Regions from separate parts of the Geodermatophilus sp. SYSU D01106 genome, predicted to be linked through region 2. Evidence: riboswitches for the same ligand, from Rfam matches in the RefSeq annotation. Region 2 holds a riboswitch; the other holds the start of a gene.
The links. Region 2 has a riboswitch for S-adenosylmethionine ahead of ACI78R_RS18925 (bifunctional o-acetylhomoserine/o-acetylserine sulfhydrylase). Riboswitches for the same ligand answer to the same signal wherever they lie in the genome.

Region 1 (3,406 bases), on a different contig from region 2:
AGGGCCTGCTCCGGCTGGCCGGGATGCTCGGCTACCTCGCCGTCCACCTGCTCGTCGTCGGGGCGCTCGCGTTCTGGCTGTCCACGGTCACCGACGCGCCGCTGGCCGCCGTCGGCGGGGCGGTGTTCACGATGGTCGTGTTCGCGATCCTCGACCAGGTCGAGCAGCTCGGCGCCATCCGCGACTGGTTCCCCACGGCGGAGGAGTTCGCCTGGACCGACCTGCTGCAGACGCCGGTCGACTCCTCCGACCTCTTCCGCGGCGTCATCCAGTCGCTGGTCTACGCCGCGGTCTTCACCGCCCTGGCGTTCCGCTCCTTCTCCCGCCGCGACGTCACGAGCTAGAGCGAGGCCCGTACCGCCTGGGCCCAGCCGACGCCCATCGCCTCGTCGGTGACCGACGCGTTCGGGACGGCGGCCAGCAGCCCGGCCATGCCGTCGACCTCGGCCCCGTTCGCGGTGATCCACAGCCGGCCGACGGCGGGCGCCATCTCCAGGTCGCTGGCGCTGTCGCCGATCGCGACGGCGTCGGCGGGGTCGACGCCGCGCCGCTCGAGGTCCCAGGCGATCGCCTCGCCCTTGGAGATGCCGCGCGGCATCAGGTGGTAGACCCGGGCCAGCTGCCCCTCGGGCGCGAGGTCGAGCTTCGCCGTCGCCGGGATGGCGCCGTTGTCCTTGAGCGTCAGCCAGCCCAGGCCCCGCTCGGTCAGCCAGGCGTCGACGGCGACCGGGTCGACGTAGCCGCGCAGCAGCGCGTCGCCCTCGTGCGTGGTGTGCCAGGGCGCGTGCCACTCCAGCCGGCCCGGGTGGGCGGCGCACAGCGCGTCGACGACGCCGAGCTCGGCCATCACGTCCATCGGCGTGCGCCCGGCGTACTCCGCGGGCAGCGCGCCGGTGAGCTGGTGGCGCGACCGGCCGCCCTTCCACGTGACGAGCGAGCCCAACTCGGCGATCGCGCCGTCGGCGGCGAAGATCCGCCCGGCCTCGGTGACCTGGTCGGCGGTGCGCCCGCTGACGATCACCAGCGCCACCCCGGCGGTGTGCAGCTCGAGGAGGGCGGCCGCGGGCTCGGCGGTGGGAGAGCCGTCGGAGGCGTGCCAGAACGACCCCCGCGGGCCGACCATCGTGCCGTCGAGGTCGGTGTAGACGATGCGCGCAGCCACACGCCCAGCATGGCCGGGACCGGGACCGCCGCCGGACCCCGGGTAGACTCGGGGCGTTCCACTCATCCAGAGGGGCAGAGGGACACGGCCCGACGAAGCCCCGGCAACCGCGCTCGCGCGAGCGGCGAGAGGTGCCAATTCCGTCCCGCGCGGCTCGACGGCCCGACGCGGGGAAGATGAGGAGGTAGTCGTCGCATGACCCTGACCGCTCCCGGTTCTGTCCAGGCCGACTCCGCTGCCGGCGGCCCCGTGCCGCCCAGCCCCGCCCGCGGCCTCGTCTGTCGCAACTGCGGCGCCACCTTCGGCCTGATCGCCGAGCACGCGTGCGCGGAGTGCTTCGGCCCGCTGGAGGTCGACTACGACCCCGAGCTGATGGCCGCCGTCACCCGCGAGCAGATCGAGGCCGGCCCGCAGAACATCTGGCGCTACGCCGCCCTGCTGCCCGTGGGCCAGGACCCGGCCGACCGCGTCTCGCTCGACCCGGGCATGACGCCGCTGGTCCGCGCCGACCGGCTCGCCGCCGAGCTCGGCATCACCGGCGGCCTGTGGGTCAAGGACGACTCGGCCAACCCGACGCACTCGTTCAAGGACCGCGTGGTCAGCCTCGCCGCCACCGCGGCCAAGCGGCTCGGCTACCGCAAGATCGCCGCCGCCTCGACCGGCAACCTGGCGAACTCCGTGGCCGCCCACGCCGCCCGCGTCGGCCTGCCGTCCTACGTCTTCATCCCGTCCGACCTGGAGCCCGGCAAGGTCGTGCAGTCGGCGGTCTACGGGCAGACGCTGGTCGCCGTCGACGGCTCCTACGACGACGTCAACCGGCTCACCAGCGAGCTCGCCGAGACCGATGAGTTCGAGGACACCGCCTTCGTCAACCAGAACGTGCGGCCCTACTACGCCGAGGGCTCGAAGACGATGGGCTACGAGATCGCCGAGCAGCTCGGCTGGCGCATCCCGGCCCAGGTCGTCATCCCGATGGCGTCGGGCTCGCTGCTCACCAAGGTCGACAAGGCCTGGCGGGAGCTGGTCAAGGCCGGGATCGTCGCCGACACCGAGTGGCGCGTGTTCGGCGCCCAGTCGGCCGGCTGCGACCCGATCGCCACCGCCTTCGACAACGGCTGGGACGTCGTCAAGCCGGTCAAGCCCACCGGCATCGCGAAGTCGCTGAACATCGGCAACCCCGCCGACGGCCCGTACGCGCTCGACGCCATCCGCCGCACCGGCGGGTCGGTCGGCCGGGTGGGCGACGAGCAGATCGTCGAGGGCATCCGCGACCTCGCCCGCACCACCGGCGTCTTCGCCGAGACCGCCGGCGGCGTCACCGTCGCGGTGCTCCGGCAGCTGGTCGAGGACGGCCGGCTCGACCCCACGCAGGAGACCGTCGTCCTCAACACCGGGGAGGGCCTCAAGACCCTCGACCCGCTGCTGCCGGTGGTCGGGTTCACCCACCGGGTGGAGCCCTCGCTGCGGTCGGTCCGGTCGGCGGGCCTCATCTCCTGAGGCGTAGAGTCCTCGTCAGCGCCGATCCGGTCGGGTGACATCCCCGACCCGATCGTGGCCGAGTCGTGTGGGGAGGATCTCCCCGCGTCGGCCTCCTTGTTGTACCGTCTCGCGCGGTCAGTTCCACGCACGTGATCACGGGCGGAAGAGCTGGATCCCGGCCCCCGGATCACGGGGGTCGTCCGCACGCACGACCGTGGGAGCGCACGTGGCACAGGGCACCGTGAAGTGGTTCAACGCCGAGAAGGGCTTCGGCTTCATCGCCGTCGACGGCGGCCAGGACGTCTTCGTCCACTACTCGGCCATCCAGATGGACGGCTACAAGAGCCTCGACGAGGGCCAGCGCGTGTCCTTCGAGGTCGTCCAGGGCGAGAAGGGCCCGCAGGCCGACGCCGTCCGCGCCGTCTGACCCTGCGCCCGTCCCGAGGCCCGGTCCCCCGCGGGGGCCGGGCCTCGGTCGTGCCCGGGGCCAGGACGAGAGGAGCGGCCGTGCCGCGCTGGAGGATCACCTACCTGGAGGACGCGCCGGCGCTGGCGCACCGGCCGGGGCTGGAGCTCAAGTACGACGACGGGCGCAACCGCGTGTGGCTGCCCACCGGGGACGGCGCGGTGCTGGTCGAGCGGCTGGACCCCGCGACGGGGGTCTGGCACGCCGACCCGCCGAGGGACTGACCCGCCCCGGGGAACAGCCGGCCCCCACCCCCCGTTCTTGCACTCGGCAGGTGCGAGTGCCAGACTTCCGGTTGG
Region 2 (3,406 bases):
GCGCCCGGACCGACGAGCGACGCCCACCAGCCCGGCGTCGGGTGGCCGGGGCCGGCGGGGCCGGTGACGTGGCTGTCGCCGGTCAGCGCGTGCTCGACCAGCACCGCGTTGGCGCCGTCGGGCGCGAGCGCGCCCCACGTCTCGTAGGCCACCCGGACGCCGGGCAGCACCCCGCCGCGCTCGAGCCGGACCGGTCCGTCCAGGTCCAGGAAGAGCCGGTCCCCGGCGGGGTCGCCCTCGCGCCACCCGCCGGTGCGCGGCGGGGTGCGGGACGCCACCGCGTCCCGCACCCCGGACACGTCAGGCGCCCTTGGCGGCGCGGAACCCGGCCTCGAGGTCGGCGAGGATGTCCTCGATGCCCTCCAGGCCGGCGGCGAGGCGCACCAGGCCGGGCGTCACGCCGGTGGTGAGCTGCTCCTCGGGCGTGAGCTGCGAGTGCGTCGTGGACGCCGGGTGGATGACCAGGCTGCGCACGTCGCCGATGTTGGCCACGTGGCTGTGCAGCTCCAGCCCCTCGACGAACCGCCGGCCGGCCTCGACGCCGCCGCGGATCTCGAACGCCAGCACCGCGCCGGCGCCCTTCGGGGCGTAGCGCTGCTGGGCGGCGTGCCACGGCGAGGACGGCAGGCCGGCGTAGTGCACCGACTCCACCTCGTCGTGGGCCTCGAGGAACTCCGCCACCCGCTGGGCGTTGGCGACGTGCCGCTCCATGCGCAGCGACAGCGTCTCGATGCCCTGCACCACGAGCCAGGCGTTGAACGGGCTGATCGCGGGGCCCAGGTCGCGCAGCAGCTGCACGCGGGCCTTGAGCGCGTAGGCGGGCGCGCCGAGGTCGGCGTAGACGACGCCGTGGTAGGTCGGGTCCGGCGTCGTGAAGCCGGGGAACCGCCCCTGCGTCCAGTCGAAGCGGCCGCCGTCGACGATGACGCCGGCGATCGCGGTGCCGTGGCCGCCGAGGTACTTGGTGGCCGAGTGGACGACGACATCGGCGCCGTGCTCGAGCGGGCGCACCAGGTACGGGGTGGCGATGGTGTTGTCGACGATCAGCGGGACGCCGTTGCGGTGGGCCACCTCGGCGACCGTGGCGATGTCGAGGACGTCGCCCTTCGGGTTGCCGATGGACTCGCCGTAGAACGCCTTGGTGTTCTCGCGGACCAGCCGCTGCCAGTTCTCCGGGTCGTCGGGGTCCTCGACGAAGGACACCTCGACGCCGAGCTTGGGCAGCGAGTGGTGCAGCAGGTTGTAGGTGCCGCCGTAGAGCGAGGCGGAGGCGACCACGTGGCTGCCGGCCTCGGCGACGTTGAGCAGCGACAGGGTCTCCGCGGCCTGGCCGCTGGCCACCGCGAGCGCCGCGACGCCGCCCTCGAGGGAGGCCACGCGCTGCTCGAGCGCGTCCTGCGTCGGGTTCATGATCCGCGTGTAGATGTTGCCGAGCTCGGCCAGCGCGAACAGGTCCGCGGCGTGCTGGGTGTCGCGGAACTGGTAGCTGGTGGTGGCGTAGATCGGCAGCGCGCGGGCGCCGGTGGTGGGGTCGGGGCTCGTGCCGGCGTGGATCTGCCGGGTCTCGAAGCTCCAGCTCTGCGGGTCGGTCATCGCGCCGTCTCCTCTCGTACCGGAGGACCTGCGGCGCACAGGTGCTCCGTCCTTGCCGTGCTGCGGGCGCAGCGCGGCCGGCTCTTCCCCTGGGAGCACCTCAGACGGAGGAGAGGTTGCCGGACAGCCAGCCAGGTACTTCGCGCTGTCACTCAGGAGCCTGGGGCGACCCTAGCGGGCGGCGGCGCGACGTCCAGCCCGGGGGCTCAGGGGGTGGGCGCGCTGCCGGTGGTGGGGACGGCCGTCGTCGGGGCCGGCGCCTGCGGAGGGTCCGGCGCGGTCTGCTCCGGCGCCGTCGTGTCCGGGGCGGTCGTCGTCGGCGCGGTCGTCGTCGGCGCGGTGGTGTCCGGGGCGGTGGTCGTCGGCGGCGCGGTCGTCGTCGGCGCGGTCTCCTCCGGCGTCGTCGTCCCCGGCGCCTCCTCCGTCGTCGGCGGGGCGGTCGTCGGTGCCGGGGCCGGCGCCGGGGTGGTGACCGTCGTGGTGCCGCCGGCCGGGTCGGTGCCGGCGTCGGCGGGCTTGACGTAGAGGTAGAGCAGGCCGAGGCCGAGGAACAGGGCGACCAGGACCAGCGTCGACGTGCGGGCCCGGCCGATGCGGCCGGGCGAGCGGCGCAGGAGGCCGGACAGGCCGAACCGGCCGCGGCCCGCGGGGTCGCCGACGGTCCCGTCGGCCGGGCGGGGCGCCCCGGGGACGCTCACTGCTGGGCCCCCTGCCGCGCCGGGGCCGGGGCGGCGGCCGGCGGCTCGGGGGTGATGGTCAGGCCCTCCCGGGCGAAGGCGAGCACGATGCGCTCGCGCAGGTCGCGGCCCACCTCGAACTGGCGGCCGGGCAGCGTGCGCGCCACGACCCGCACGTTGACCTGGTCGAGGTCGATGCTCTCCACGCCCATGACGCTCGGCTCGTCGAGCAGCAGGCGGCGCAGCTCGGGGTCGGCGAAGGCCGCCCGGCCGACGTCGCGGAGGACGTCGTTGACGCGGGTGACGTCGGCCGTGGTCGGCACCGGCACGTCGACGACGGCGCGGGCCCAGTCGCGGGACAGGTTGACCACCTTGACGATCTGCCCGTTCGGGATGGTGACCACCTCGCCGTCGGCCGAGCGCAGCCGGGTGATCCGCAGCGTGACGTCCTCGACGGTGCCGTTGGCCGGGTCGCCGCCGCCGACCACCTGGATCGAGACGACGTCGCCGAAGCCGTACTGGCGCTCGGTGATGAGGAAGAAGCCGGCCAGCACGTCGCCGACGACCCGCTGGGCGCCGAAGCCGAGCCCGACGCCGAGCACGGTGGCCGGCGCGACCAGGCCGGTGACCGGGACGCCGAGCCGGTCGAGCACGTAGAACGCCGCCACCGTGTAGACGAGCACGATGAGCGTCCAGGTGAGGACCTGGGTGAGCGAGTGCCGGTGCTTGGCCGCCTCGGAGCGGACCAGCACGTCGCCGCCGGTGGAGCGGGCGTCGATGCGGCTGGTGATCCGGTCGCCGACCCAGCTGATGAAGCGGGCCACCAGGACCGAGCCGAGGATGATCAGCACGATCTCCAGGCCGCGGCCGGCGAGCCAGTCGAGCAGGTCGGTGAACGGTCCCATGGGGTGTCGGGTCCCCTCCGGTCGGTCAGCTGCGCGGTCGGGCCCCATCCAACCCGGTCCGCCTGGGAGACGGCTCCTCCCGGGGCTCGACGAACAGCGAGGCCACCGACCGGCCGATGCGCCCTCGGCGGTCGTGGAGGTCGGCGGCGCACTGCCCGGCCCCGCCGGGCCCGAGCGTGGTGACGGCGTCCATGCCCAGCCAGTCGCCGGCCGGCTGGCGGAACAGCGCGA

Region 1: linked by a shared signal. The riboswitch ahead of thrC (threonine synthase) and the one ahead of ACI78R_RS18925 (bifunctional o-acetylhomoserine/o-acetylserine sulfhydrylase) in region 2 are both predicted to bind S-adenosylmethionine.

The regions. Positions count from the first base shown of each region.
Region 1 is NZ_JBJGYM010000010.1:156,726-160,131, reverse strand. It holds gene ACI78R_RS13050 (ABC transporter permease) at 1-344, shown strand, start outside; gene ACI78R_RS13045 (HAD family hydrolase) at 341-1,162, opposite strand; SAM riboswitch class I at 1,222-1,345, shown strand; gene thrC (threonine synthase) at 1,358-2,659, shown strand; gene ACI78R_RS13035 (cold-shock protein) at 2,868-3,068, shown strand; gene ACI78R_RS13030 (hypothetical protein) at 3,149-3,331, shown strand.
Region 2 is NZ_JBJGYM010000021.1:48,805-52,210, forward strand. It holds gene metX (homoserine O-acetyltransferase MetX) at 1-299, opposite strand, end outside; gene ACI78R_RS18925 (bifunctional o-acetylhomoserine/o-acetylserine sulfhydrylase) at 301-1,593, opposite strand; SAM riboswitch class IV at 1,637-1,753, opposite strand; gene ACI78R_RS18930 (hypothetical protein) at 1,800-2,291, opposite strand; gene ACI78R_RS18935 (mechanosensitive ion channel family protein) at 2,288-3,175, opposite strand; gene ACI78R_RS18940 (thioesterase family protein) at 3,201-3,406, opposite strand, start outside.